3 regions of the Stenotrophomonas aracearum genome follow, and region 1 is predicted to be linked to each of the others. Evidence: predicted binding sites of a transcription regulator. Region 1 holds the regulator's gene; each other region holds the start of a gene.
The links. The regulator FliA, encoded in region 1, starts transcription of late flagellar genes. The targets are predictions, from matches to a motif close to TAAAGTTTNNCNNNCNNNGGCCGATAA.

Region 1 (10,042 bases):
TGAGCCGGAACTCCGACAGCAACGCGTCAGAAAACAGACACACCCATTTCGCCATCACCGCAGCAGGACAAGAAGGGAACCCCGGACCGTGCAGACCACCGACAACCAGAGCCTCCCTTCCGCCCCCCAGCCCCAGACTCCGTCCCGGTACCACAGCATGAAAATCAAACGCTTCGTCGCTCCCGATATGCGCTCGGCCATGAACCTGGTGCGCAAGGAACACGGTCCCGATGCGGTGATCCTGTCCAATCGCCGGATCGAGGAAGGCGTGGAGATCGTGGCCGCGGCGAACTATGACGAAGGCGCGGTGCAGCGCGCACTGGAAGCGGCCCGCAAGGACGTCGCCCCGCCGCCGTCGGCCCCGCGCCCGCGCAATGCCGCCGACGCGGTGATCGCCGCCGTCACCCGCCGCAAGGCACCGGTAGCGGCGCCGGAGCCGGTGGCCGCCACCACCTCGGCGGTCGCTGCGCTGGCCCGCGCCGCCGTCGGCGCCACCGGCCGCACCCTGGACACCGCCAACGAAATCGTGCCGCCGCCGGGCAGCCCCGGTTTCGCCGCGACCCTGGCCCGCGCGGCAGTTGCACCGCGCCGCACCCTGGACGCGCTGCCGGAACAGATCTTCGCTCCCTTCAATGTCGAACAGGCCGCCGCCCACGCTGCCAACCCGGCAACCGCTTACGCCGCCCAGTCCGACGTAACGCCGGGCTCTGCCCGGCCAACGATCGAAGACGCACCGTCTCCGACCCGCGCGGCCACCCCGGCCCCGTCCAACCGCGCCCGCTTCATCATCGACCCGCCGCAGGACGACGCCCCGCTGTTCGAAATGCACGCCCCGCCCGGCCGCAGCCTGCCGCCGCAGCTGCCGCAGATGCCCGCGCAACAGATGCAGCGCGCCGCGTTCGACGCACCGATCGCCCCGCTGTGGGAAACCGTCCCGGTGGTCCCGGCAGCTGCCACCGCGCGCCTGGACATCGACGACTCCGCCGTGTTCGTGCCGCCCGCTCCCATGGTGATGATCGAGACCGCTGCACCGGTTGCGCCGGTTGCGCCGATCGCTCCGGTCGCCCCGGTGGCGGCGATCATGATCGCCCCGCCGGCGCTGCCGGCCATGCAGGCCGCCAACGAACCGACGGCGCCGGCCGAGATCGCCGAAGCCGAGCGGGTGACTGCTCCGGAACCGGTTGCCGCCGCGCCGGTCGCCGCACCCGTCCCGGTCACCCTGGTCCGCGACGACGAGGAACTGCGCCAGCTGCGCCATGAAGTGGCCGGCATGCGCCACGTGATCGAGCGCGAAATGAACCGCTTCACCGACGAACGCCTGCGCGGCTCGCCGGTCCGTGCCGCCGCGCTCGACCTGATGGACGAATACGGCTTCGACGCCGGCATCTGCCGCGACGTCGCCCTGCAGATCCCGCTGGACACCGAAGCCCACCGTGGCCGCGGGCTGATGCTGGGCCTGCTCTCGAAGAAGCTGCCGATCGCCCCGGTCGACCCGCTCGAGGCCGGCGGCGTGATCGCCCTGGTCGGTCCCACCGGTGCCGGCAAGACCACCACCATCGCCAAGCTGGCCTCGCGCTTCGCCGAAGCGCATGCCGCCCGCGACGTGGCCCTGGTCACCACCGACACCGCCCGCATCGGAGCCCGCGAACAGCTGTACGGCTTCGGCCGCCAGCTCGGCATCGCGGTGCACGAAGCCAACAGCGGCAGCGACCTGGCCCAGCTGCTGGAGCGCCTGAAGGACTACAAGCTGGTGCTGATCGACACCGCCGGGCTGGGCCCGCGCGACCGCGCCCTGGCCGCCCAGCTGCAGTGGCTGCGCGCGTCCGAGCAGATACGCACCCTGCTGGTGCTGCCGGCCAACACCAGCTTCGGCGACATGGACGAAGTGGTCCGCCGCTTCAGCGCCGCCAACCCGCAGGGCGTGGTGCTGAGCAAGCTGGACGAGACCGGCCGCTTCGGTACCGCCCTGTCGGTGGCGGTCGACCACCGCCTGCCGATCACCTGGGTCACCGACGGCCAGGACGTCCCCGAAGACCTGCACCGGGCCAGTGCCGCCAATCTTGTACTTCGCCTTGAAGATTTGCGCCGCGCGGCCGATATGCCCTGCAACCCGGAGTTGAACCATGCCGTCGCGTGAGTACGAAAACCTGACCAGGACCTTCCCGCTGTCGGCCACCCGCAGCCAGCCGCTGGGCCCGGTGCGCACCATCGCCGTCACCGGCGGCAAGGGCGGCGTGGGCAAGACCAATGTCTCGGCCAACCTGGCCGTGGCGCTGGCCGGCATGGGCAAGCGCACGCTGCTGCTGGACGCCGACCTGGGCCTGGCCAACATCGACGTGATCCTGGGCCTGCAGCCCAAGCTGACCCTGGCCGACCTGGTCGCCGGGCGCTGCACGCTGGACGAGGTGATCCTGGAAGGCCCCAACGGCGTGCTGGTGGTCCCGGCCGCGTCCGGGCGCCGGCACATGGCCGAACTGCAGCCGGCCGAGCACGTGGGCCTGGTCAATGTGTTCTCCGAACTGGAACGCGAACTGGACTTCATGGTGGTGGACACCGCCGCCGGCATCACCGACGGCGTGCTGACCTTCTGCCAGGCCGCGCAGGACACCGTGGTGGTGGTCTGCGATGAACCGGCCTCGATCACCGACGCTTACGCACTGATCAAGGTGCTCTCGCGCGAGCGCGGCGTGGACCGCATCCAGGTCGTGGCCAACATGGTGCGCGACCCCAATGAAGGCCGCGTGCTCTATGAAAAGCTGAGCCGCGTGTGCGAGAAGTTCCTGGCCGACGTCTCGCTCAACTACCTGGGCTGCGTGCCGCAGGACGACTGGCTGCGCCTGTCGGTGCAGCGCCAGCAGCCGGTGGTGAAGGCCTATCCGTCCAGCCCGGCCGCGCAGGCGATCGCCGAGATCGCCCGCCGCACCGCGCGCTGGCAGGCCCCGACCGAACCGCGTGGCGGGGTCGAGTTCTTCCTGGAACGCATCCTCAAGCAGCGCGGGGTGGCCGCATGAAAGGCGCCGCACAATACAAGGAGGTGCAACGCGCCGCCGCCAACGAGTGCATTGCCCAGCACTCGGACCTGGTCCGGCGCATTGCCCACCACCTGGCCGCGCGCCTGCCGGCCAGCGTTGAAGTGGACGACCTGATCCAGGCCGGCATGATGGGCCTGATCGAGGCGTCGCGCAGCTACGACGCCGACCAGGGCGCCTCGTTCGAAACCTACGCCTCGATCCGCATCCGCGGCTCGATGATCGACGAGATCCGCCGCGGCGACTGGGTGCCGCGCTCGGTGCACCGCCGTGCGCGCGACGCCGCCTCCACCATCCGCCGCCTGGAGCAGAGCACCGGCCGCGCCGCCAGCGCCACCGAAGTGGCCGCCGCGATGGACATGCCGCTGCCCGACTACCTTCGCCTGATGGAAGACGCCGCGCGCGGCCAGGTGCTGAGCCTGGAGTCGCGGATCGAAGACCAGGGCGAGCTGGACACCGTGGCCCAGGGCGGCCCGACCCCGCAGCAGGTGCTCGAGCGCGGCGAATTCGGCCGCGAGCTGGGCAACGCGATCGGCCTGCTGCCCGAGCGCGAACAGCTGGTGCTGTCGTTGTACTACGAGCAGGAACTGAACCTGAAAGAGATCGGCGCAGTGCTCGGGGTCAGCGAGTCGCGCGTCTGCCAGATCCATGGCCAGGCCGTGCTGCGCCTGCGTGGCCGATTGAAGATCTTCGAGGCGGCCGACGCCGGCCTCGAGAACAACTGAGACCGAGGAAACACCTTTGAACAAGAACATGCGCATCCTGATCGTCGACGACTTCTCGACCATGCGTCGTATCGTCAAGAACCTGCTGGGCGATCTGGGCTTCACCAATACGGCCGAAGCCGAGGACGGGCATGCCGCGCTGGCCCTGCTGCAGAGCCAGCCGTTCGATTTCGTGGTCACCGACTGGAACATGCCGGTGATGACCGGCATCGACCTGCTCAAGGCGATCCGCGCCGACGCCAAGCTCAAGACCCTGCCGGTGCTGATGGTCACCGCCGAAGCCAAGCGCGAGCAGATCATCGAAGCGGCGCAGTCCGGCGTGAACGGCTACATCATCAAGCCGTTCACCGCGCAGACCCTGGAAGAGAAGCTCGGCAAGATCTTCGAGCGCCTGGCGGCGAGCGCCTGATGGAAACCCTTCGCGACAAATCGGCGCTGGTGCAGCGCCTGCAGGACGCCCTTGCCGCGCTGGAAAGTGGCGACGAAGCGGGCTGGCGCCGGGAAATCGATGCGCTGGCCGCGCTGCGCACCCAGCCGATGATGGCAGGCCTGAACCGGCTGGCCCGCGAACTGGGCCAGGCGCTGGGCGAACTGCCCACCCTGCCCAGCGAAGCCGGCGAGCTGGACGACGCCTGTGCACGCCTGGACCACGTGGTGGCGATGACCGAACAGGCGACCCACCGCACCCTGGACCTGGCCGAAGAATGCCGGGCGCTGACCGAGCAGCTGCGCGCCAACGGGCTCAGCCCGGACCAGGACGTGCAGCTGGAGCGGATCCGCCACAACCTCACCGAGATCGCGCTCACCCAGAGCTACCAGGACCTCACCGGGCAGATCATCCGCCGCGTGGTCGGCATCGTGCGCCGCGTCCACGAAGGCTTCGGCGCACTCGGCCTGCCGCCGCCGGACGAGACCACCAGCAAGCGCGACAACGGCCTGGCCGGCCCCGCCGTGACCGGGTTGGACCGTCACCAGGTGTCGCAGGTCGACGCTGACGATCTGCTTTCCGATTTGGGACTTTGAAACCATGAGTGCTGTTCCAGACGACATTGCCGCCGACTTCATCCTCGAGGCCCAGGAAATCCTGGATCGCCTCGGCGAACAGCTGGTGTCGCTGGAGCAGTCGCCCCAGGACAGCGACCAGCTCAACGCGGTGTTCCGCGGCTTCCACACGCTCAAGGGCGGTGCCGGTTTCCTCGGCATCCAGGCGATGGTGGAACTGTGCCACGCCGCGGAAGAGACCCTGGGCATGGCCCGCTCCGGGCACGCGGTGCTGCAGGCGCATCACTTCGATGCCGGCCAGCAGTCGCTGGATTACCTGCAGTCGATGCTGGATTCGGTGTCGGCCGGTACCGAGCCGGGCTATGCCCCGCCGGAACTGATCGCGCAGTTCGACGTCAACGGTCCGGCAGTGCCGGCACCGGTGGCGGCCGCCGCGCCGGCCAACGGTGACCTGATCACCGACGACGAGTTCGAAGCGCTGCTGGACACCCTGCACGGTGGCGCCGCGCCGACCGCCGTGACGCCCACGAAAAAGGTCGATGACGGCCTGATCGGCGAAGACGAATTCGAAGCGCTGCTCGACCAGCTGCACGGTGGCGCTGCCCCCGGCGCCGTGCAGGCAGCCGTGCCTGCACCGGCGCCCGCGCCGCGTCCGGTCGCCGCGCCGGCACCGGCCAAGCCGGCCGCCAACAAGCCGGTGGCCGAAGCCGAGCACACCGTGCGCGTGGACACCAAGCGCCTGGATGCGATCGTCAACCTGATCGGCGAACTGGTGCTCTCGCGCAACCGGCTCAAGACCCTGCGCGCGCGCCTGCATGACGAAGAGCTGGACCGTGCGGTGTCGACCCTGGACATCGCCACCGCGCGCCTGCAGTCGGCGGTGATGCGCACCCGCATGCAGCCGGTCGGCAAGGTGTTCTCGCGCTTCCCCAAGGTGGCCCGCGACGTCGCCCGCAACCTCAAGAAGGAAGTGGAGCTGGAACTGATCGGCGCGGAAACCGAGCTGGACCGCAACCTGGTCGAAGCGCTGGCCGACCCGCTGGTGCACCTGGTGCGCAACGCGATCGACCACGGCATCGAAATGCCCGAACTGCGCGAAGCGCAGGGCAAGACCCGCAGCGGCAACGTGCGGCTGTCGGCGCAGCAGGAAGGCGACTACGTCAGCATTGAAGTGCAGGACGACGGCGCCGGCATCGATCCGGAGCGCCTGCGCGCCAAGGCCCGCGAAAAGGGTCTGATCGACCCCGAAGCGGCCGCCCGCCTGAGCAGTGAGGAATGCCTGCACCTGGTGTTCCTGCCTGGTTTCTCGACCAAGCAGGAAGTCACCGACATTTCCGGCCGTGGCGTCGGCATGGACGTGGTGCAGTCGCGCATCCGCGAGTTGAGCGGCCAGATCCAGATCCAGTCGGAACTGGGTCGCGGCAGCCGCTTCCTGATCCGGGTGCCGCTGACCCTCGCGATCCTGCCGACCCTGCTGGTGCAGGCCGGCGAAGACATCTACGCGCTGCCGCTGGCGCGCGTGATGGAAGTGCTGCATGCGCCCAACACCTCGCTGGGCTGGTTCGACGGCCGCGCGGTGCTGGATCGCAAGTCGCACACCCTGCCGCTGGTCGACCTGCGCCATTGGCTGGCGGTGGAGCCGACCGCCTCGCCGCTGCTCACCATCGTGGTGCTGCAGGCCGGTGAAGCGCGTTTCGGCCTGGTGGTCGACCAGGTCCGCGGCCGCGAGGAAGTGGTGATCAAGCCGCTGCCCAAGGCCCTGCGCGGCCTGCGCGGCTACGCCGGCGCCACCCTGATCGGCGACGGCCGCATGTCGCTCATTCTGGACGTAGACGGTTTGCGCTGAACGGTCGCAGCCACGCAGGGCGTGGCTCTACCGCCGAACGTCCACCCCGGTAGAGCCACGCCCTGCGTGGCTGAACCACCGACCAACCCAACACCGCCCCACCTCAAGTCCCCCAAACGCAAGCCGATATCGGACCAATGGACAGACTCAGCCTCATCGGACTTTTCCTCGCCCTGGCCTCCCTGGTCGGCGGCAGCATCCTCAAGGGTGCCGGGCTGGCGTCGCTGTGGTCTCCTGCTGCCTTCGTCATCGTCATCGTCGGCACCCTCGCCTCGATCCTGCTGCACACCTCGCCGGCCGTGTTCAAGCACGCCTTCAAGATCGTCAGCTGGATCATCCGCCCGCCGAGCACCGACCGCAGCGACCTGATCCGCCAGATCGTGGAGTGGAGCAACATCGCCCGCCGCCAGGGCCTGCTGGGCCTGGAAACCCAGGTCGAGGCCCAGGACGACCCGTTCCTGCGCAAGGGCCTGCAGCTGCTGGTCGACGGCGTCGAGCCGGAAACGATCCGGCACATGCTCGAGATCGAACTGAGCAGCCAGGAAAGCCGCGACCTCGCCGCCTCCAAAGTGTTCGAAGGCATGGGCATCTACGCCCCCACCCTGGGCATCATCGGCGCCGTGCTCGGCTTGATCGCGGTAATGAAGAACCTCGCGGACCCGAGCAAGCTCGGCCACGGCATCGCCGCCGCGTTCACCGCCACCATCTACGGCATCGCCTCGGCCAACCTGCTGTTCCTGCCGGTCTCGGCCAAGCTCAAGAGCGTGATCCACCACAACAGCCGCGACCGCGAGATGATCATCGAAGGCCTGATCTCGATCGCGCAGGGCGAGAACCCGCGCAACATCGAAACCAACCTGTCCGGGTTCCTGCACTGAGATGGCCCGGCGCAAGGCCCACGAAGAGCATGCCAACCATGAGGCCTGGGCGATTCCCTACGCCGACCTCATGACGCTGCTGCTTGCCTTCTTCGTGGTGATGTACGCGATCTCCTCGCTCAACGAGGGCAAGTACCGGGTCATGGCCGACGCCCTGACCACCGCGTTCGGCGGCGCGCCGCGCACCATCAATCCGGTCCAGGTCGGCAACCAGCAGGTCCAGGGCGGCGGCTGGGACAGCCCCTCGGTGATCAAGGCCGGCAACCGGATCGGTTCGTCCGCGCCCTCGCCCAGCAATGATCCGACGCTGCTGCCGGCGATGGCCTCGCAGATGCGCATGCCTGTCTCGGTACACAACCAGGAACAGCTGCAGCGCGCCGAGCGCCAGCTCAACGGCATCGCCGACCGCCTCACCGCCACGCTGGCGCCGCTGATCGACCGCGGCATGATCACCGTGCGCCGCACCGAGCTGTGGATCGAAGTGGAGATCAACAGCGACATCCTGTTCACCACCGGCTCGGCCACGCTCGACGTGCACGCGCGCGACACCCTCTCTTCGCTGGCCCAGGTGCTGCACGACGCCCCCAACGGCGTGCGCGTGGAAGGCCATACCGACGACGTGCCGATCGCCACCGCGCTGTTCCCCTCCAACTGGGAACTCTCGGCCGCGCGCGCGGCCAGCGTGGTGCACCTGTTCGCCGACCAGGGCGTGCAGCCGGCGCGGCTGGCGATGGTCGGCTACGGCCAGTTCCGCCCGCGCGAGGACAACGCCAGCGCGCAGGGACGCAACCGCAACCGCCGGGTGAATGTGATCATCCTCGCCGACACCGCGCAGGGCGTGGACCCGCTGGGCCCGCAGCTCACCGCCGACGCAGCGCCCGCCACCACGCCGGCACCCGCACCGGAGCCGCCGGCGCTTTCCCCTGTTTCCCCCCTCGCCCCGGTGCAGCTGCCACCGGTGCCGGCCGGCAGCCGTGTTGGCGCCGCCGTTCCCCCCGCAATGAAGGAGTGAACCGATGCGCATCTGGGCAATCGCCAACCAGAAGGGCGGCGTGGGCAAGACCACCACGACCCTCGCGCTGGGCCGCGGCCTGGCCACGCTGGGCCACCGCGTGCTGCTGATCGACCTGGATCCGCATTCGTCGCTGACCCGCGCGTTCAACGTGCCGCTGGACCCGCCGCCGGCCGGCGTGCTGGAACTGTTCGGCACCCCGCCTGCTGAACTCAGCACCCTGGCACACGCCAGCACGGTGCCGGGCCTGGATTACATCTGCGCGCAGGGCGCACTGGCCACGCTGGAACGCCGCAGCGCCAACCAGCCCGGGCTGGGCCTGGCCCTGCAGAACGCGATGACCCGCCACCAGGGCCAGCACGACTACATCCTGCTCGACTGCGCGCCGACCCTGGGCCTGCTGATGATCAACGCGCTGGCCGCCGCCGACCGCCTCATCATCCCGACCCAGGCCGAACCGCTGGCCCTGCACGGCCTGGACGGCATGGTCCGCACCGGTGAGATGGTCGAGCGCTCGCGCCGCCGCCCGCTGCCGATGTCGATCCTGCCGACGCTGTTCGACCGCCGCACCCGCGCCGGCAACGAAACCCTCAAGCAGATGCAGGACCGCCACGGCCAACGCGTGTGGGAAGACGCGATCCCGGTCGACACCCGCATCTCCAACGCCGCCGGCCTGACCCTGCCGCTGACCTCGGACGACTACCCCGGCCGCGGCCTGCTGGCGTACCGCCGCGCGCTGGAATGGATCCTGGCCGACGACGCGCAGCAGATGGAGCGCGCGGCATGAACACCGTGGGCGTGCTCGACGACTATCTGGAAGAACTGCTGGGCGACGCGGTGCCCGCGTTCGAGACCCCGACTTCGCCCGGCGCACCGGCGAACCTCGCCCTGCTCGAAGAACTGCTGAACGATCCGGCGCTTGGCCCGGTAGCCGCTCCCGCTGCCCCTGCCTTCGATACGCCGACCTCGCCCGGCGCACCCGCCAACCTTGCGCTGCTCGACGAGCTGCTCAACGATCCCGCGTTGGGCCCTGTTGCAGACGCATCGCGTCCGAGCTGGGACGATCTGCCCGAAGAAGCGCTCCACGACAGCGTGCCCGCCGTTGCAGCAACGCCTGCCGTTGCGCCTGCTGCTTCGCCTGCACCGCCCCGCGCTGTCGCACCTGTTGCTGCACCCGTTGCAGCACCTGTTGCACGCGCCGTCCCCGCGCCCGCTCCGCAACCGGTCGCCCGCGCCGCCGCACCGGCGCCGTTGGCACCTACCGGCCGCCCGAACAGCTGGCAGGAACTGCAGGCCCAGGCCCGCAACCCCGCCTCCAGCCCTCGTGGCGACCGCCGCGCCAGCGAGCGCACCTCGCGCTGGCTGCGCCTGCGCTGCGGCGCCCAGGCCTATGCCCTCGAACTGCTGAAGGTGCAGGAAGTGGTGTTGCCGGTTCCGCTGCTGCCGCTGCGCGGCACGCCGTCGGCCATGCTCGGCATCATGAACCTGCGCGGCCAGGTGGTCCCGGTGATGGACCTCGGCATCCACCTGGGTGCCGGTCCGGCCCAGGA
Region 2 (10,042 bases), 1.9 Mb from region 1:
AAGCCGCAGCCGTTGAGCTGGGACGCGCGGATCGCGATCAGGTCCTGGATCGGTTCTTCGATGGTGGTGGCATGCGCGGCCATGCTGTAGTCGAGCAGTTTCTTGAACAGGGCGGGCGCTTGCTTCTGGTAGTCGAGACGTTCGCTCATGGTCGTGGTCCAGGCAGTGGAGGGGGGCAGATCGGAGGCTGCAGGCTAGGCGCCGCGCCGCCGCCCCGGTAGCCGGCGCGGCGGACGCACCGTGTTGAGCGCAACGCACCAATCGCGGCGGGGTGGGGCTGTCACAGCGCAGTGCGCTGGTCCGTCTGACCGGTATGAGCACCCTGAACGCCACCGATGCCGCAGGCCCGCCGTGCCCCGCCGACCAGGTGTGGACGACGTTTCTGGCCGCGCTGGATGCCCTGCCGGCCGACGCGCGCCTGCTGCTGTTACTGCACGACGTGGCCGGGGCATCCATCGAAGAGCTCATGCCCCTGCTTGGACTCTCTGCCGACGACTGCCGGCAGCGCCTGCAAGCCGCCCATGCCTGCCTGCGTGCCCACGCGCGCCTCCCCGGAGTGCCACCCGCATGTCCCTGACCGAACCGGGCACCGTCGAAGACGGTGTCGATCCGCTCACCACCGGCTTCTCGGCAAGCTATGCCGGGGTCATGGCCTTCATTGCGGTGGCCCACGAGGGCAGCTTCTCGCGCGCGGCAGATCGACTCGGCATCGGTCGCTCGGCGGTCAGCCGCAGCGTGCAGAAGCTGGAAGGGCAGCTGGGCGTGCGCCTGTTCCTGCGCACCACGCGGTCCACCTCGCTGACGCGCGAGGGCGAGCTGTTCCATGACGGCTGTCGGCCCGGCGTGGACCGCATCCTGCAGGCGCTGGAGGAAATGCGCGACCTTCGCGACGGACCACCCCGCGGCCACCTGCGGGTCAGCGCGAACCATGGCTTTGGCCGCAAGGTGATCGCGCCGCTGCTCTCTTCCTTCCGCGCACGCTTCCCCGAGGTCACCCTGGAGCTGCAGCTGGAAGAGCGCGCATTGGACCTGGCCGCCGATCGCATCGATGTGGCCTTCCGCGATGGCGTGCTGGAAGACAGCGAGGTGATCGCCAAGCATCTGATCCCAATGCAGCTTCTGGTCTGTGCCGCACCGGCGTACGTACAGCAGCATGGCCTGCCGAGCACCGTGGCCGAACTGTCCGCGCATGCCTGCATCAGCCAGCGCCAGCCGAACGGGCGCCTGCAGCCGTGGGAATTCCGCGTGGACGGCAAGCCGCTCAGCGTGGAACCGTCCTCGGCGCTTGTGTTCAACGACGCCGACCTGGCGCTGCAGGCGGTGCTGCAGGGCCAGGGGTTGGCGCAGCTGCCGAACTACCAGGTGCGTGCGGCGCTGGACGCCGGCCTGGCGGTGAGCTGCCTGGACCAATATGCGGCCGACGACCGTGGCCATTACCTGTGCTACCTGAGTCGGCGCCAGCTGCCCAAGCGGATCCGCGCCTTCATCGACTTCATCACCAGCGAGGTCCGCGCGCTCGACCTGGACGTAGTGACCCACTGGGAGAGCGTGCAGCATGCCGGCGCCCCGGCGCGCGACATCGACGCCGGGGCCTGGCGGTGACCCCGATTGGTTCCCGGCAGGCAACAGTGCGCGTCCGTGCGCGGATCTACTGCCGCCCTGGCGTTCTGCCTAGCATCCCCACAAGCCCCGGTTCCAGCGGGGCGTCCCCTTCCAGCAGTGGAGCATCCCCATGAAGTTCCTGGTCATCGGCGGCACCGGCCGCATCGGCAGCAAAGTAGTCGACCGCCTGCGCGCGGCCGGGCACGAGATCGTCATCGCCGCGCCCTCCACCGGCATCGACATCATCAGCGGCGAGGGCCTGGACGCGGCCATGGTCGGCACCGACGTGGTCATCGACCTGGCCAACTCGCCGTCGTTCGAGGACGCGGCCGTGCTGGCGTTCTTCCAGACCGCCGGACGCAACATCCTCGCGGCCGAAAAGGCGGCGGGTGTGCGTCACCACGTGGCGCTGTCGGTGGTGGGTACCGACAAGCTGGCGGCCAGCGGCTACTTCCGCGGCAAGATCGCGCAGGAAGCGCTGATCCGCGACGCGGGCATCGCCTACACCATCATCCATTCCACCCAGTTCTTCGAGTTCCTGCCGGGCATCATCCAGTCCGCCGGTGAGTCATTGCGGCTGCCCACCGCACTGGTGCAGCCGATCTCCGCCGACGACGTGGCCGATGCGGTGGTGAAGGTGGCGCTGCAGCCCGCAATCAATGGCGTGGTGGAAATCGCCGGCCCCGAGCGCGCGCCGATGGACGAACTGGCGCAGCGCTTCATGGACCGCACCGGCGACCCGCGCCGCGTGGTCGGCGACGCGCAGGCGCCGTACTTCGGTGCGCAGCTGCAGGACGACACCCTGGTACCTGCCGGACAGGCATGGCTGGGCCGCCAGGGCTTCGACGGCTGGCTGCAGCAGTCCGGACTGGTGCGCTGACCTGCCATGTCCGACCTGAAGCCGCCGTCGCCTGCCGTACTCGACAAATACCGTGGCGATGAAGTGCGTCCGCTCTACACCGGGCGGGTGCGCGTCCAGGGCGGTGTCACCGGCCATGGTCGTGCCTCCGGCGTGGTGGTGTCCGACGACGGCGCGCTGGAGCTCGATCTGCGCCTGCCGCCCTCGCTGGGTGGTCCCGGCGGCGGCAGCAACCCGGAGCAGCTGCTGGCCGCCGGTTACGCCGCCTGTTTCCACGGTGCGATGAACCTGCTGGCCAGCCGCGCCGGACTGGTGCTGGTGGATGCATGCATCGAGGTGGCGGTGACCTTCTCGCGCGATCCGATCGACGGGCTGTACCTGCTTTCGGCCGAGGTGGAGGCCTACCTTCCCGGGCTGGAGAGCAGCGTGGCTGCCGAGCTGGTCCGCAATACCGAACGCGTCTGCCCCTACGCAAAGATGTTCCGCAACGGCATCACCCACGTGGTGAGCGTGGTGCCCACCGCAGCGCCCTGAGCGGCGCTTACCCTGCCGGAGACAACGATCATGCACGCTGGTCGCTCTTACACCTTCACCGAATTCCTGGTCTGGACGCGTCGTCCGCTGTACCTGCTGATCCTGTGGAACGTCGCCCTGGTGGCGCTGTACCAGCTGGGCGGCCTGCATTGGCTGACGGTGCCGTGGAACGTGATCTTCATGCTCGGCACCAGCGTGGCGCTGATCGCCGGCTTCAAGAACACCCAGACCTACAACCGGTTGTGGGAAGCGCAGCAGGTGTGGGCGTCGATCACCGCGGCCAGCCGTTTGTGGGGCACCATGAGCCGCGACTACGTGAGCCACCCCGAACATACCCGGCGGCTGGTGTACCGGCACCTGGCCTGGCTGACCGCGTTGCGCTACCAGATGCGCGAGAGCAAGCCGTGGGAAACCCAGAAGCTGACGCCGAATGTGGAGTACCGCAAGCACTATGACGTGCCGGAGAAGGTGCGCACGTTGGATGCCGAACTTACCAAGTACGTGACCCCGGACGAGCGCTCGCGCATCCTGGGTGCGACCAGCAGGGCCACCGAAGTGCTGTCGCTGCAGGGCGCCGCGCTGCGCCAGCTGCTCGACGACGGACAGATTCCGCAGGCCAGCTTCGCCGAGCTGCAGCGCGTGCTGCGCGACCTGCATGACCAGCAATCGCGCAGCGAGCGCATCAAGAACTACCCGTACCCACGCCAGTACGCGGTGATCAACGTGATCTTCGTGCGCATCCTGTGCCTGCTGCTGCCGCTGGGCATGATCGACCTGCTGGCGCCGATGAACGACACCGTGGGCGGTGCGATGGCCGGGCACATGGTGTGGCTGGCGATCCCGCTGGGCGTGCTGGTGTCGTGGATGTACGCCGCGCTGGACCAGGTCGGTGAGAGCAGCGCCAACCCGTTCGAAGGCGGTGCCAACGACATTCCGATCTCGCAGCTGTGCGGCACGGTCGAGAGCGACCTTCGCCAGATGCTGGATGAGCGCGATGTGCCGATCCAGCAGGCGCCTGCCAGCCCTATCGTGATGTAACACCTACAAGGACCTCACACATGAAGATCGTCGTCATCGGAGGCCACGGGCTGATCGGCAGTCGGGTGGTGGAGCATCTGGCTGCGCACGGGCACGAAGCGGTACCGGCGTCGCGCCGCACCGGCGTGGACGTGCTGACCGGCCAGGGCCTGCCCGCCGCACTGCAGGGCGCACAGGTGGTGGTGGATGCCGCCAACGCGCCGATCTTCGACGACCCGCAGGTCGGCGACTTCTTCCAGCGGGCCACCACACAGTTGCTGGCCGCCTGCGAACGCGCCGGCGTGGAACATCTGGTCGGCCTTTCCATCGTGGGGACGCCGTACCTGCAGGACAGCCCCTACTTCCGCGCCAAGGCGGTGCAGGAGGGCCTGATCCGCCAATCCGGCCTGCGCTCCACGCTGGTGCGCGCGACCCAGTGCCACGAGTTCATGGCACAGCTGGTGGCACCGCTGGCCCAACGCCAGCCGCTGCACCTGTCGCCTGCCAAGGTCCAGCCGGTGGCCGCCGATGACCTGGCCGCACTGGTCGCCCAGGTCGCGATGACCGCGCCGACCCGGCGCATGGTGCAGATCGCCGGCCCCGAGTGCCACCGCCTGTTCGAGCTGGTGGAGCGGGTGATGTACTTCAACCAGGACGACCGCCCGGTCGTGGAAGACCCGGATGCGCGCTACTACGGCGCCCGGCTGAAGGACACCACCCTCACCCCCGAACCCGGCGCGCTGCTGGGCAGTACCCGCTTCGCCGACTGGCTGGACAGCCACACGCGCGGTCCGTTACCCCTCGTCCACCTCCCAAAGCCGTAGTGCCGGCCGCCGGCCGGCTCCAAGAGATGCAGAACGCAGGCAACGCGTCATCTTCCCGTCGTCTACGCACGGTACAACGGCTGCGTAGTTTGACGGCGCTCAAGGTTCTGCATAAGCAACCCTAAAGTTGCGCCAGTCCCGGCCGATACCGATGCGTCATTCCGCTTGGAGTACGCAATGTCGGCCTTCCCCCGCCGCCTGTGGTTGTCCCTCACCCGACGCGGTGAGTCCGTTCCCGTCCGGCATGCCCTGCGCGACGGGCTGGTTGCACTGCGCCGGCTGAGCGTGGCGCGCAAGCTGAAGATCAGCCTGGTCGCCTGCGTTTCGGGCCTGTTGCTGGTGGCCATCGTATACGCGTGGACACGGTACAACAGCGAGCGTGCCGCAGACACGTTCGACAGGCACCAGCAGGTCACCGGGCTGGTGGCGGCACTGGGCACCCAGGTCGCCGACGCACGCCGCCTGCAGACCCGCTATGCCACCAGCTTCGACGATGCCGACCGCCAGGCGCTGCAGCAGGCACGGCAGCACCTGCAGGAGTCGCTGGCCGGTCTGCAGCGCGCTGCCGCAGGCAACGGCAAGGCGGAGGCGTTGCAGGCACTGGCCGCACGCATCGCCGAGTTCGCCGACGGCATCACCGCGTTGAACGCACGCGTGGATGAAATGGGGCGTGGCGAGGAAAACCTGCGCGCGCAGGTCGAGGCCGCCGCGACTGCGATGGAGGACGCCCTGGCCACGGTGCAACGCCCGGCGTTGGACGCGCAATGGCAGACGATCCGCCGGCAGGAGGCGTTGCTGCTGCTCACCGGCGATTCCGCCCACACCGACCGTGCCAGTGAGGCGAAGCTGCCGTTCGAGCTGGCGATGGCCTCACCGGGCCTGCGTTCGGACGCGCAGGACGCGCTGCGCGCAGCGATGGACGCCTACCAGGGCGCCTTGCTGGGCTACACGGCTGCCCGGGTCGGCCTGGACATCGAGGCGCAGTCGCTGGCCGACACCGCCGCGCAGATCGCGCCCAGCCTGGAACAGGTCCGGCAGGCGCAGGCCGCGTCGCTGGAGGCGGCGCGCGGTCGCCTGCAGAGCCAGGCGCGGACCATGACCGTCGCGTTCGCAGTAACCCTGCTGCTGGTGGCGCTGCTGCTGGTCGCCACCCTGCTGCTCACCCTGCAGGCGGTGCAGCGCCCGATCGCCGACACCCTGCGCTTTGCCGAGGACATCGCAGAAGACCGCTTGGACACGGTACTGGTCGTACGCAATCCGCACGACGAGTTCGGGCAGCTGGCGCAGCGGCTGCTGCACATGCAGGGCCGGCTGCGCAGCCGGATCGAGGCCGAGCGTGCGGCCGCGCGCGACAATACCCGTGCCCGCCAGGCGCTGGACAGCGCCCAGACCGGGTTGATGGTGCTCGAGCCGGACGGCAGCATCGGCTTCCTCAACCGCGCGCTGTGCAGCGCACTGGGCTGCACGCCGGAACAGTGGCGCGGCGAGCCCGCGCATCGGCTGCACCCGGTGTTCGCCAACGTGGCCGCGCAACTGCAGGGTGGCAAGGGCAGCGCCCATGAGGTCGAGCAGGGCGGTGTCCGCTACCAGCTGGTGCTCAATCCGATCCTGGACGAGGGCCAGCTGCTTGGCGCTGCCGTGGAATGGCGCAGCCGCGCGCTGGAGACCACGGTGGAAACCGAGGTGGCCGCGCTGGTGGACGCGGCCGCGCACGGCGAGCTGGACGCGCGCATCGCCGTGCATGACAAGCAGGGATTCGTGCTGACCCTGGCGGTCAGCATCAACCGGCTGCTGGACACGTTCCAGGGCAACCTGGCCGGGCTGCAGGCGCTGCTTTCGGGACTCGCGCGTGGCGACCTCGGCCTGCGCATGCAGGGCGACTTCCAGGGCGTGTTCGCGCAGATGCGCGACGACGCCAACGCCAGCGTGCAGCAGCTTTCCGACATCGTGGTGCGCATCCAGCAGGCTACCGGCGCGATCCATGGCGCGGCCGACGAGATCGTCGCCGGCAACCGCGACCTGGCCGAGCGCACCGAGCGCCAGGCCGCGCACCTGGAAGAAACCGCCTCGTCGATGGAGGAACTCACCGCCACCGTGCGCCAGAACGCCGATTCGGCGCTGCAGGCGAACCGGCTCGCGGTGGGCGCCGCAGACATCGCGGTGGAGGGCGGCAGCGCAGTCGCGCAGGTGGTGGCGACCATGCATGACATCGCCGCCTCGTCGCGCCGGATCGGCGACATCACCGGCGTGATCGACGGCATTGCCTTCCAGACCAACATCCTCGCGCTCAATGCGGCGGTGGAGGCCGCACGTGCCGGTGAACAGGGGCGCAGCTTCGCCGTGGTGGCCGGCGAAGTGCGCCTGCTCGCGCAGCGCAGTGCCGACGCCGCGCGCCAGATCAAGACCCTGATCGAGGCGTCGGTGGAGAACGTGAATGCGGGCACCCGCCAAGTCGACCAGGCCGGTGCGACCATGACCCGCATCGTCAGCAGCGTGGAACAGGTCACCGCGATCACCGCCAGTATCTCCGCCGCGTCCCAGCAGCAGAGCGAGGGCATCGAACAGGTCGGCAAGACCCTGCTGCAGATGGACGGCAGCACCCAGCAGAATGCCGCGATGGTGGAGGAGGCCAGTGCATCGGCGCAGGCCATGCAGCGACAGGCCGGGCAGTTGTCCGAAGCGGTGGCCGCCTTCGTGCTGGAGCGGCCGGCGGCGCCCGTCACCAGGCGCATGCGCGCGGTGGGTATGCTGGATGCATGAGCACCCGAAAGAAGCCCGCTGTACCCCGCGCTGCCGCTGACGCGTTCGTGCGCGTTCGCGGTGCCCGCGAACACAACCTGAAGAACGTCGACGTGGACATTCCACGCGACGCACTGGTGGTGTTCTCGGGCATCTCCGGTTCCGGCAAGTCGTCGCTGGCCTTCGGTACGCTGTATGCCGAGGCGCAGCGGCGCTACCTGGAGTCGCTGTCGCCGTACGCGCGGCGGTTGATCGACCAGGTCGGCGTGCCCAACGTGGATGCGATCGAAGGCCTGCCCCCGGCGGTGGCGCTGCAGCAGCAGCGCGGCACCGCCAGCGTGCGGTCCAGCGTGGGCAGCGTGACCACGCTGTCCAGCCTGCTGCGCATGCTGTACTCGCGTGCCGGTACGTATCCGGCGAAACAGCCGATGCTGTACGCCGAGGATTTCTCGCCGAACACGCCGCAGGGTGCCTGCCCGAACTGCCACGGGCTGGGCCACGTGTACGAGGTGACCGAGCAGTCGATGGTGCCCGATCCTTCGCTGAGCATCCGCGAACGCGCCATCGCGGCGTGGCCACCGGCCTGGCACGGCCAGAACCAGCGCGACATCCTGGTCACGCTCGGCTACGACGTCGACATTCCCTGGCGCGACCTGCCGAAGAAGCAGCGCGACTGGATCCTGTTCACCGAAGAGCAGCCGGTGGTGCCGGTCTACGCAGGCTTCACCCCCGCCGAAACCCGCGCTGCGCTGCGTCGCAAGGAAGAGCCCAGCTACATGGGCACGTTCAGCGGCGCGCGGCGCTATGTGCTGCAAACCTTCGCCACCACCCAGAGCGCCATGATGAAAAAGCGCGTGGCGCGCTACATGGTCGGTACGGTGTGCCCGGTCTGCGAGGGCAAGCGCCTGAAGCGCGCATCGTTGTCGGTGACGTTCGCCGGGCTGGACATCGGCGCGCTGTCGCAGCTGTCACTGGCGGCCATGGCCGACGCGCTGCGACCGGCCGCCGAAGGCCGATTCGAAGCGCCTGCGGCACGCGCACCGCGTAGCCGTGCCGCCGGGCGCAAGGCAGAGCAGGCGCGGGTGGCCGCCGGCGGCCTGCAGCACGCAGGCAGTAGCGACGTGCGCCGTACCCCGGACCTGTCTGAAGAAAAGCGCATTGCCGCGCAGCGCATCGCGCAGGACCTGGTGGAGCGAATCGGCACGCTGGAAGCGCTGGGGCTGGGGTATCTGTCGATGGACCGCGCCACGCCCACGTTGTCGCCGGGCGAGCTGCAACGGCTGCGCCTGGCCACCCAGATCCGCTCCAGCCTGTTCGGCGTGGTGTACGTCCTCGACGAACCGACCGCCGGCCTGCATCCGGCCGATGGGGAGGCGCTGTACGACGCACTGGACCAGCTCAAGGCCGGTGGCAACACGTTGTTTGTGGTCGAGCACGACCTGGAGATGCTGCGCCGCGCCGACTGGCTGGTGGACGTCGGCCCCGGTGCCGGCCAGCATGGCGGGCAGGTGCTGTACAGCGGTGTGCCGGACGGCCTGCGCACGGTGAAGGCATCGGCCACCGCGCCTTACCTGTTCGATACCCACGCGGCCATGCGCCGCACGCCGCGCGAACCGGCCGGCTGGCTGGAGCTGCGCGGTATCCATCGCAACAACCTGCATGGGTTGGACGCACGCTTCCCGCTGGGCGCGTTCTGCGCGGTCACCGGCGTGTCCGGCTCCGGCAAATCCAGCTTGGTCAGCCAGGCGCTGGTGGAGCTGGTTGGCGACCACCTGGGCCATGAGCCGCCGGCAGCGGAGACCGACGACGACCTGCCGCAGCCGAGCCGGATCGAGCGCACGCGCGGCCGCCTGCATGCCGGGCAGGCCGCGATCAAACGACTGGTCAACGTCGACCAGAAGCCGATCGGGCGCACCCCGCGTTCCAACCTGGCCACCTACACCGGGCTGTTCGACCACGTGCGCAAGCTGTTCGCGGCAACCCGCACGGCCAAGGCGCGGCGGTACAGCGCCAGCCGCTTCTCCTTCAACATGGCCCAGGGGCGCTGCGAAACCTGCGAAGGCGAGGGTTTCGTGCACGTGGAACTGCTGTTCATGCCCAGCGTGTACGCGCCATGCCCGACCTGCCACGGCCAGCGCTACAACGCCAAAACCCTGGAGGTGGAGTGGAACGGCCGCAACATCGCGCAGGTACTGGCGATGACCGTGGAGGAGGCGCTGGCGTTCTTCGTCGACGAAGCGGTGGTGCAGCGCCCGCTGCAGCTGCTGCGCGACATCGGACTGGGCTACCTGCGGCTGGGCCAGCCGGCCACGGAACTGTCCGGTGGCGAAGCGCAGCGCATCAAGCTCGCCACCGAACTGCAGCGCAGCCAGCACGGCAACACCCTGTATGTGCTGGACGAACCCACCACCGGCCTGCACCCGGCCGACGTGGACAAGCTGATGGCGCAGCTGCACGGCCTGGTCGA
Region 3 (10,042 bases), 1.2 Mb from region 1:
CCAGTCCGCGCCGATCCGGTCCGCCGGCAGGGCCGCCATGGCCTGCTGGTACTCGGCGGCCATGACATCGGCCTGGCGCTGCAGCGGCGTGGGGCGCGGGGTCGGCGGCGGCGCGGTCGGCACCACCATCAGCACCGCCAGCGCGGCGGCCAGGCCAAGGCCGATGCGCAGCGGCCAGCGCCGTGCCGGACGCGTGGGCGCTGGCATGGGCACCACGGCCGTGCGGGGCGGCAACCGGGCGGCGATGCGCTGCCAGGTGTGGGCAGGCGGCAATCGTTCGGCCGGCAGCGCGCGCAGGCGCGCCTGCAGGTCGTCATGGAAAGCGTTGTCGTCGTGATCGTTCATGCGGGTTCTCCCAGGCGCGCGCGCAGCAGGCCGCGCGCACGGTGCAGCTGTGCCTTGGAACTGCCGACCGCCATCTGCAGCTGTTCGGCGATTTCATGGTGTTTCCAGCCTTCGATGTCGTGCAGCACCAGCACCGCCCGGGCGCGCGGCGGCAGCGTTTCCAGCGCGCGCTCCAGGTCCAGCGTGGTGCCCGCGCAGCGGTCGAACGAGGGCACTGCGGCCAGCATTGCGCCATCGTCTTCGCCGCTGTCGGCCGCATCGCGCGCCGCATTGGCACGCAGCTCCATCAGCGCGGCGTTGACCCCCAACCGGTGCAGCCAGGTGCCCAGGCTGCTGTCGAAACGGAAGCCCGGCAGTGCGCGCCAGGCCTGCAGGAAGGCTTCCTGCAGTGCATCCTCGGCACGGGCGGCCTGGCCACCGCACAGCCGCCACAGCACCGCATACAGGCGCGGCGCGTGCCGGTGGTAAATGCGCTCGTAGGCAGCCGTGTCGCCGGCCACGGCGGCCCGCACCAGGGCGGACTCGTCGGTGGGGTCGGCGTCGTTGGCGGCGCGGAGGGCGGGCATGGTCGTATCGAGCATATCCCTTGGATGCGGGCGCCATCGAAAAGGTTTAAGCCGGGCCGGTTAAACCTTTTCGCCGGCGGCTGCATCCAATCTCCTGTCCCCGCGAAGGATCGCCCCAGGAGGTCCGCATGTCGCCCACGTGTCTTGCCCTGCTGTTGTCGCTGGCCACCGCCTGTACCCTGCCCGGCAGCCCGGTGACGCTGCGCGTGTCGCCACCGCCGCGTGCCGACCTGTGCGTGCAGTACGAGCAGCGGGCGCCGTTGTGCGTGTCGGGGTTGGTAAACTGGCGGGCATGAAAGAACACCTGCCTGCCTGGACCCATGAATGGCTGCAATACGGCGCGCCCGCACTGCAGATCCTGCTGACCCTGCTGGTCGCGTGGCTCGTTCGCCTCATTGCGCGGCGCCTGCTGCGCCGACTTGGCGAGCACTACACACTGCCGCCGGAGATGGTGATGGGCGCGCGCCGCGTGTTCACCTTCGTGGTGTATTTCGCGGTACTGATGGTGGTGCTGCAGATCATCGGGGTGCAGGCCAGCGTGCTGTGGACGGCGTTCACCGGCTTTGCCGCCGTGGGCGCGGTGGCGTTCTTCGCGGCATGGAGCGTGCTCTCCAACATCTTCTGCACGCTGCTGATCTTCACCACCCGCCCGTTCCGCCTGCACGATTGCATCGAAGTGCTGGAGAACGGCGAGAAGCCAGGCCTCAAGGGCCGGGTGATCGACGTCAACCTGATCTACACCACCCTGCAGGAAAATGCCGGCGGCCATGAAGGCACCGTGCTGCAGATTCCCAACAACATGTTCTTCCAGCGCACCGTGCGCCGCTGGCGCGATCCGTCGCAGGCCCCGGGTGGCATCCAGGGCGATGGCTGATCACCAGATCAGGTCGTCTGGCACCTGGAACTGCGCGTAGTAGGCGTCGTCTTCCGCATTGCCCGTGCTGGGCTCTGCATTGCCCCGGTCCTTGCCGTTGTCGAGCACGATGGCTGACGTGTCGCGTTCGCGGATCTTCTCGGCAGCCGCGCGTGGGACCAGTTCGAAGCCCTCGCCCAGGCGCACGATCACCAGGCTGCCCGCCGCCAGCTGCCGGCGCAGCAGCTCGTTGACCAGCATCGTGCGGATCAGGCTGCCATCATTGAAGCGGTATTCGCTTTCGCCTTCACGCTTGACCCGGTTGCTTTCGATGATCTGCCGGACCTGCGCCTGCAGTTCCTGCTGGCGTCCCTTTTCCTTGCGCTCGGCTTCGATCGCGCGGTCGCGCTCGGCCTTTTCGGCACGCAGGCGGTCGGCTTCGCGCTGGCTTTCGGTGGGCGCCACCGGGGCCTTGCCGTGGCGGGCCTTCACCTGTTCGCGCGCGGCCTGGGAGACCTGGGACTTCTTGACCAGCCCGGCCTTGAGCAGCTGTTCCTGCAGGGGATTTGCCTTCGCCATTGCCTGTACGTCTGTTGTTGCGGGAATCCAGGGGCCATCATACTGCCCTGCATGACCGCCCTGAAATACCTCGCCGGCTACCCCGACGCCCTGCAGCAGCAGGTGCGCGAGCTGATCGCGGCCGACCGCCTGGGGCCGTGGCTGGAGCGCCGTTACGCCGAGCTGCATACGGTGCGCAACGACCGCCAGCTGTACGACTACACCCAGGCGCTGAAGGAGCGCTACCTGCGCCAGTCGGTGCCGCTGTCCAAAGTGCTCTACGACAGCCGCCTGCAGGTGCTCAAGCACGCGCTGGGCACCCACACCACCATTTCACGGGTGCAGGGCAGCCGGCTCAAGGCCAGTCGCGAGATCCGCATCGCCAGCGTGTTCCGCGAGGCCCCGGCGCCGTTCCTGAAGATGATCGTGGTACATGAACTGGCGCATCTGAAGGAAGCGGACCACAACAAGGCCTTCTACCAGCTGTGCACGCACATGGAGGCGGACTACCACCAGCTGGAATTCGACCTGCGGCTATACCTGACCCACCTGGAGCGGCCCGGCGCCTGAACGCGGCGACCGGCCCGAGCCAGTACACTGCCCGCCCCCACCCCGTTTCCTGCTGCCTGCCCCATGACCGACCCGATCCGACTCGACAAACGCCTGACCAGCCTGATCGGCTGCTCCCGTGGCGACGCCCAGCGCTACATCGAGGGCGGCTGGGTCACGGTCAATGGCACCGTGGTCGAACAGCCGCAGGCGATGGTCACCGACGAAGTGATGGTGCTGCGCGACAACGCGGAGGCGACCCGCGCCGAAACCGTGACCATGCTGCTGCACAAGCCGGCCGGCATGCCGGCGGCCGACATGTGCGCGATGGTCACCCCGGACAGCCGCAGCGAACTGGACGCCACCGGCGTGGCCCTGCTGCAGCGGCATTTCCACGGCCTGCAGCTGGCGATGCCGCTGCCGGCCGAAGACAGCGGCCTGGTCGTGGTCAGCCAGGACGGGCGCGTGGTGTCCTACCTGAAGGACCGCGGCGCGACGCTGGAACAGGAATACCTGGTGGAAGTCACCGGCGAGCTGGCCCCCTACGGCATGCGCCGGCTGGCCCATGGCCTGAGCTTCCGCAACTGGCCGCTGCCGCCGTGCAAGGTCAGCTGGCAGAACGAAACCCGCCTGCGCTTTGCGATCAAGCCGGTGCACCCGGGCCAGCTGCGCGACATGTGCGGCCAGGTTGGGCTGGAGGCGGTCAGCGTGCGCCGCCTGCGCGTGGGCCGGGTCGCCCTGGGCAAGCTGGCGCCGGGCCAGTGGCGCTACCTGGCCCCCGACGAGCGCTTCTGATCCCGCCCGGTGCCGTGCACTCGCAGTGCACGCGCGCCCCGCTTAGGATCGGCGCATGACCGAAAAGATGCCGTTGTGGCGCCGGTTGCTGCGCGGCGTGTGCGTGGTGCTGGCGATCCTGATCCTGCTGGTGCTCAGCGGCCTGCTGCTGGGCGACCACCTCACGCCCAAGGCGATGGGGCCACACAGCACGGTGCTGCCCCTGCAGCCGGCCCAGGGCCCGATCGACCGCGAAGTGGTGCGCCTGCAGGCCCAACACCCGGGCCAGTCGGGCGTGGCGTTCCTGTCCGAAGGGCTGGATGCCTATGCCGCGCGCGCGGTGGTCACCCGCCACGCGGCGCGCAGCCTGGACCTGCAGTACTACATGTGGAAGGACGACCTGATCGGCCACCTGATGGCGCAGGAGCTGTACCAGGCCGCCGAGCGCGGCGTGCGCGTGCGCCTGCTGCTGGACGACATGAACGCGCAGGACAAGGACGCGCTGATGATGGCGCTCGATGAGCACCCCAACATCGAGATCCGCCTGTACAACCCGTTCCGCAACCGCGACGGGCTGTGGCGGCTGGTGGAGATGGTGCAGCGCTTCTTCAGCGTCAACCACCGCATGCACAACAAGCAGTGGATCGCCGATGGGCGCGTGGCGATCGTGGGCGGACGCAACATCGGCGAGGAGTACTTCAGCGCGCGCAGCGACGTGAACTTCCGGGACCTGGACCTGCTGGTGGCGGGCAAGGCGGTGCAGCAGGCCAACACCATTTTCGACGCGTACTGGAACAGCGAAGCGGCGGTGCCGGTGGCGGCCCTCGCCTTCCATACCCCGGCCCAGCTGCGCCTGTTGATGCTGGAATCGGCGCACGAGGCCAAGCTCGACGCGGCACAGCCCTACCTGCAGCGGGTGGAGCGTTCGGAGTCAGCGCGCAGGTTTGGGCTCAACGAGGTCAAGCTGCACTGGTCGCCGAATGTGGAGATCATTTCCGACCCGGCCATGAAGCATCGCCGCGACGACCAGGCCAACTGGCTGGTGACCCGGCTGGTGCGCGACCTTGGCGCGACGCGCGACAAGGCGCTGCTGATCTCGCCGTACTTCGTGCCCGGCGACGAAGGCGAGCGCGGTCTGGCGGCGCTGGTGGAGCGCGGTGCGTACGTTGGCGTGGTCACCAACTCGCTGGCGGCCAACGACGTGGCGGCAGTGCACAGCGGCTACATGCACTATCGCCTGCCGCTGCTGCAGGACGGCGTGCACCTGTACGAACTGAAGTCGCGCGGTCCGGGCGGCGGTGGCAGCGGCCCGTTCGGCAGCAGCGGCGCGAGCCTGCATACCAAGGCGTTCCTGATCGATGACAAGCGCGGCTTTGTCGGTTCATTCAATCTTGACCCGCGTTCGGCGTATCTCAACACCGAGATGGGCGTGATGTTCGAGGACCGCGCATTGGCAGCGGAGCTGCGCGAGGAGTATCTGCGCCTGGCCAGCCCGAAGATGAGTTACTGGGTGACGCGCACGCCGGACAATGAGGTGCGGTGGTTGGATTGGGCGGAAACGCCGCCGACGTTGTTGGACCGGGAACCGGATACGTCGTTCAAACAACGGGCCGTGGCACGGGTGATCAGCTGGTTGCCGCTGGAATCGCAGTTGTGAGGGGTTCCGTGGGACACGCGCGGCGTGTCGCTACGCGTCTCCCACCTCATCCCCATCCAACGTCTCTACCCCGCGCCCATGCAGCCGGCGCCAGATCCATTGCAACGCGTGCGCCGGGGTACCCTCCAGCTGCTCCAGCAGCGCGGAGGCCTGGGCCTGGCTGATCCGGCCGTGCCGGCACAACAAGCTGGCCGACGCCGCCGCGCGCGCGAAGCGCAGGCTGGCCGCCAACCCACCGCCACTGGCCTCGCCGTCGCGCAGCAGGGCTTCATGCACCGACGGCGGCAGCTCCCAGGCCGCAGCAATCCGGCTGGCGACCGGCAGGCTCCAGGTGTCCAGCAACGTGCTGGCCAGCGCCTGCGAGGGCACCGCGCCATGCTGCCAGGCGGCGTCCAGCAGCTGCCGCATCACCAATGCCGCGCCCAGGCCCTGGGTCAGGCCCATCCACTGCGCGGCAAAGGCATCTTCGTGGGTCACCAGGCGTGCATGGTCGGCCGCCGCGCGCGAGGCAAGCAACGCGTGTTCCCAGACCACCGTGCCGAACTGCGGGAAGGCGTCGCTGTGCAGCTGCATGACCGGCTGCACCAGCACCGCACTGATGATCTGGCGGATGCCGTCGGTGCCCACCAGGGTCACCGCACGCTGCAGGCTGTCCACCGGCTTGGCCTGCAGCCGATAGACCGGACTGTTGGCGATGCGCAGCAGGTTGCCGGTCAGCACCGCGTCCTGGCCGATGATGGAGGCCATGCTGCGCGCCGAGGCGTCGCTGTCATTCACGGTCTGGATCAGCTGCGGCAACAGCTGCGGACGACGCGGCAGGTGCCGGGCCGACCAGTCCTGCGCCTCCAGCGCCGCCGCCACGGCCGCCTGCAGCGCGGCGTCCTGGGCCCCCGCAGCGCGATCCACCCCGCCGCTGCCGGGCCCCAGGGCCAGCGCATGCAGCCCGGCCTGCAAGGTCCCTGCCGGGTCGCCTGCGGTGGGCACAGCGGCCACTGGCAGGTGTGGATCGGCGGCAGCCGCGCGCCGTGCCACGGGCGCCGCTGCCGGGCGTCGATACAGACCCCAGCCCACGCCCGCGGCCACCAGCAGACCCGCCGCCCCGACCAGAAGCGCGGTCATCGGCCCGGCCCCGTCGGGGCGGGGCTCTTTTTCTGGATTGTTGCCACTGCACCCACGTCTGACCTGTCCTGGCTTGCCGGTACCGCGCACCGTTGCCACGGCATCGGCCCGGAACCCGTCAACTTTAGGGTTGTCCCACGGCGGTCACCGCCCGCTGACAACGTCGTCGGGCGGAATGCACTAGAATGGCGCCGCGCGACCCGTCCTGCCGAACCGACGACGTCGCTTTTTTTGTTTTGCACCCCACCTTTTGCTGGTTCGTTCGCCGCTGTTGGCCGACGTTCGCACCATCGGAGTCGCCATGTTATTTGAAACCCTCGAAACGTCCGGTCACGAACAGGTGGTGTTCTGCCACAGCGGCGATGCCGGCCTGAGGGCGATCATCGCCATCCACAACACCACCCTGGGCCCGGCCCTGGGCGGGGTGCGCATGCGGCCGTATGCCAGCACCGACGAGGCGTTGGCCGATGCACTGCGGCTCAGCCGCACCATGACCTACAAGAACGCGCTGGCCGGCTTGAACGTGGGCGGCGGCAAGGCGGTGATCATCGGCGATCCGCGCAGGGACAAGACCGAAGTGCTGTTCCGCGCGTTCGGACGCTACGTGGATTCGCTGGGCGGGCGTTACATCACCGCCGAGGACGTCGGTACCGACGTCAACGACATGGAAAACATCTACCTGGAAAGCGAGTTCGTTACCGGCGTGCACCAGGTGCATGGCGGCTCGGGCGACCCGGCACCGTTCACCGCCTATGGCGCGCTGCAGGCGCTGATGGCGGCCATGCAGCACAAGCTGGGCCATGAAGAAGTCGGCAAGGTCAGCATCGCGGTGCAGGGCCTGGGCCACATTGGCATGGAACTGGTGAAGCTGCTGCGCGACCGTGGCGCCAAGCTCTTCGTCACCGACCTGGACAGCAGCCTGGTCGAGCGCGCGGTCACCGAATACGGTGCCGAAGCGGTGAAGCCGGACGACATCTACGACGTGAATGCCGACGTGTTCGCGCCGTGCGCACTGGAAGGCGCGATCAACCCTCAGACCCTGCCGCGGCTGAAGTGCAAGATTGTCTGCGGTACCGCCAATAACCAGCTGTCCAGCCTAGAGGTTGGCGACGAGCTGCACGCGCGCGGCATCCTGTATGCGCCCGATTACGCGGTCAACGCTGGTGGCGTGATGAATGTCTCGCTGGAGATCGACGGCTACAACCGCGAACGCGCGATGCGCCTGATCCGCAGCATCTACCACAACCTGGGCCGGATCTTCGCGCTGTCGCAGCAGGAAGGCATCGCACCGCAGCGTGCGGCCGACCGCATTGCGGAAACGCGCATCCAGTCGATCGGCAAGTTGAAGATGCCGCTGGGCCGTGCCGTACCGCGCCTGGGCAAATTGCGCGGCGGCTGAGGTAGAGCCGGCCGCCGGCCGGCTCCACGCACTGCCAACACAAAGACGCCGGGGCATGCCCCGGCGTCTTCATTTCATCAGAACGCTGCCGAATAACGCAGCGCCACCTGGCTCAGATCGCCGCGCGGACCGAAGCGCTGGTCGTAACCGAACGACAGCTGCGAGGTGCGGGTCAGCCACGACTGCACCGACACCCCAAACAGGCCGCCGGAACGCGCCGGCTGCAGGCCGGCCACCGGCGCCCATGCGTCCACGCCGACGAAGCTGGCGTCGAAGCCCAGGCCTTGGCTCGACAGGGTGTGCTGCCACTCGGCATAGCCGCGCAGCGACCAGCCCCCCAGCAGCGTCTCGGCACGCAGGCCGGCCAGCGCCTGGCTGCGGCTGGAGGTGCGGCTGTCGGCACGCAGACCGAAACCGAAGCCCCCGTCTTCGCTGAAGCCGTTGCTGCCCACGCGCGCATAGTCGGCGCCGACGTACGAGGTCAGCGACATCGTCCTGTCGCCGAAGCGGTAGCCCGATTCCGCACTGGCCGTACTGAAGTCACCGCTGTAGCGGGTATTCACCCCGTACTGGGCGGCACCCAGCAGCAGCTGGCGGTCGATCTCGCGGGTGAACTGGCCGGCACCGAGCTGGCCCAGCGTGTACGCATTGCCGTTACTCCAGCCGGCATACATCTGCGCCTGCGACTGGCGGTCGCGACCGCTGTCGCCGCCCCACTCGCGGCTGCTGTTGCTGCGGGTTTCGCCGAACGCGAAGCCGAGCACGCCGTTGCTGCCCAGCGCCATGTCCTGGCCCATCATCCAGCCCTGGGTCTGGAACCCGCTGCCGGCAAAGCTGCCCTGCCCGGCTTCACCCAGCGAGCTCTGCCAGGCGCCACGCAGGCGCGGCGAGGCAGAGACCGTGTCGAAGCGCGACGACAGCGCGCGACGGTTCATGTCCAGGTTGTCAAAGGTCATGCCGGTGGCCAGGCTGTGCGCCTTGCCCGACAGGCTCTCCAGGCTCGCCTGCAGCGCAGGCGCCCCCTCAACACGCTGCAGCTGGCCTGCCGCATCGGCAAAGCCGTCGTCGGCTCCAGCACCCTGGTCCAGCTGCACAAAGGCCTGCTCCACGCGCCCGGCAGACGCAGCGGAAATAATGCCGAGGCCGGCCGTGGCGGCGGTGGCGGAGACATTGGCACGGCGGATGTTGAGCGACGCGCTGGTCGCGTCGTATACGAACGAAGCGTCCAGCAACGTCACCGATCCGCCCCGGCGAGTCGCTCCGAATTGGCCGGTAAGTCCTCCCGCCGCCTGGATGATCGGTTGCACCTGGTTGTCCATCGGCACATAGCCGGACACGGCCTGTTCCACTACCAGGGTGCCGCCCTGCAGCGTGGCCGTCCCCCTCACCTGCAACGGCGACGCGCCCAGTGCCGTGATGAACTCGGCGGTGGAACTCTGCACGTAGTTGCCCTGGATCACCGCCGTTGTATTGGCCGTCACCAGGGCCACGCGTGAATCATTGTTCACGTTACCGCTGATCCGCGTAGTCCCGGCACCGAACTGCAACGTGGACGGCGTAGGCGGATTGATCATGTACCCCCTGCCCACGTCCACGGACGTGGCCAAGGTCGCCCCGTCGCGCAGGGCCAAAGTGCCGCGCACGATTTCCACTTTGCCTGTGAACGTGTTCTTGCCCGCCAGGACGAGGGTGCCGTCGCCGTCCTTGTAGATGCCGCCGGTACCGCTGATGTCGTTGCTCCAGACACTGAGCTCGATGTTTGCAGGCACATCAGGGGAAAGTCCGAACCAGGTGCTGGCAGGGCCGTTGAGCGCCTTGGCGACGTTCAGCAAACCGTGTCCGAAGACAGCGTCCACGCCCGGGGAGCCCAGGTCGGTCGCGGTATCAAGAATGGTCCGCTGGACTTCGATGTTGTTGAAGTAAGGGTACTTCTGCCAGACCAGCGCGGCCGCACCCGAGACCAGCGGCGCCGCGTAGGACGTGCCCCCGCCCCAGTATTGTTTTGCACCGGCCGCCGAGGTGGCGGTGGGATCGACGTAGACCGCTTCGCCGGGCGCTGCAAGGCAGTAATCAGCGGCCACGCCACAGGCGTTGGCGTAGGACGCCAGCTCCGTGGGCTTACTCGAATTCACCGCAGTGACGGCAAGCCACATTTCTGCCAGCTCCCGGGCCGTGGTGCTACCGGCAGGCTCAGGCTGGCTTGGCAGCGCGGCCATGTTGGA

Region 2: PDM28_RS17025 (methyl-accepting chemotaxis protein) is a predicted target of FliA. The motif match lies at 4,959-4,985, and genes of this name have one in related genera.
Region 3: PDM28_RS13820 (HDOD domain-containing protein) is a predicted target of FliA. The motif match lies at 6,522-6,548, and genes of this name have one in related genera.

What each region holds. Positions count from the first base shown of each region.
Region 1 is NZ_CP115543.1:1,862,797-1,872,838, reverse strand. It holds gene flhA (flagellar biosynthesis protein FlhA) at 1-3, shown strand, start outside; gene flhF (flagellar biosynthesis GTPase FlhF) at 158-2,137, shown strand; gene PDM28_RS08625 (MinD/ParA family ATP-binding protein) at 2,124-3,011, shown strand; gene PDM28_RS08620 (RNA polymerase sigma factor FliA) at 3,008-3,754, shown strand; gene cheY (chemotaxis response regulator CheY) at 3,771-4,163, shown strand; gene PDM28_RS08610 (protein phosphatase CheZ) at 4,163-4,777, shown strand; gene PDM28_RS08605 (chemotaxis protein CheA) at 4,782-6,602, shown strand; gene PDM28_RS08600 (flagellar motor protein) at 6,740-7,480, shown strand; partial or broken gene motD (flagellar motor protein MotD) at 7,482-8,602, shown strand; gene PDM28_RS08590 (ParA family protein) at 8,497-9,279, shown strand; gene PDM28_RS08585 (chemotaxis protein CheW) at 9,276-10,042, shown strand, end outside.
Region 2 is NZ_CP115543.1:3,772,014-3,782,055, reverse strand. It holds gene PDM28_RS17060 (carboxymuconolactone decarboxylase family protein) at 1-149, opposite strand, end outside; gene PDM28_RS17055 (transcriptional regulator) at 314-577, shown strand; gene PDM28_RS17050 (LysR family transcriptional regulator) at 568-1,602, shown strand; gene PDM28_RS17045 (SDR family oxidoreductase) at 1,733-2,482, shown strand; gene PDM28_RS17040 (Ohr family peroxiredoxin) at 2,489-2,995, shown strand; gene PDM28_RS17035 (bestrophin family protein) at 3,026-4,033, shown strand; gene PDM28_RS17030 (SDR family oxidoreductase) at 4,054-4,836, shown strand; gene PDM28_RS17025 (methyl-accepting chemotaxis protein) at 5,014-7,596, shown strand; gene PDM28_RS17020 (excinuclease ABC subunit UvrA) at 7,593-10,042, shown strand, end outside.
Region 3 is NZ_CP115543.1:3,013,981-3,024,022, forward strand. It holds gene PDM28_RS13780 (hypothetical protein) at 1-345, opposite strand, end outside; gene PDM28_RS13785 (RNA polymerase sigma factor) at 342-926, opposite strand; gene PDM28_RS13790 (hypothetical protein) at 1,040-1,207, shown strand; gene PDM28_RS13795 (mechanosensitive ion channel family protein) at 1,204-1,785, shown strand; gene PDM28_RS13800 (DUF2058 domain-containing protein) at 1,786-2,343, opposite strand; gene PDM28_RS13805 (M48 family metallopeptidase) at 2,395-2,892, shown strand; gene PDM28_RS13810 (rRNA pseudouridine synthase) at 2,956-3,666, shown strand; gene PDM28_RS13815 (phospholipase D family protein) at 3,722-5,302, shown strand; gene PDM28_RS13820 (HDOD domain-containing protein) at 5,333-6,421, opposite strand; gene PDM28_RS13825 (Glu/Leu/Phe/Val dehydrogenase dimerization domain-containing protein) at 6,723-7,820, shown strand; gene PDM28_RS13830 (S8 family serine peptidase) at 7,898-10,042, opposite strand, start outside.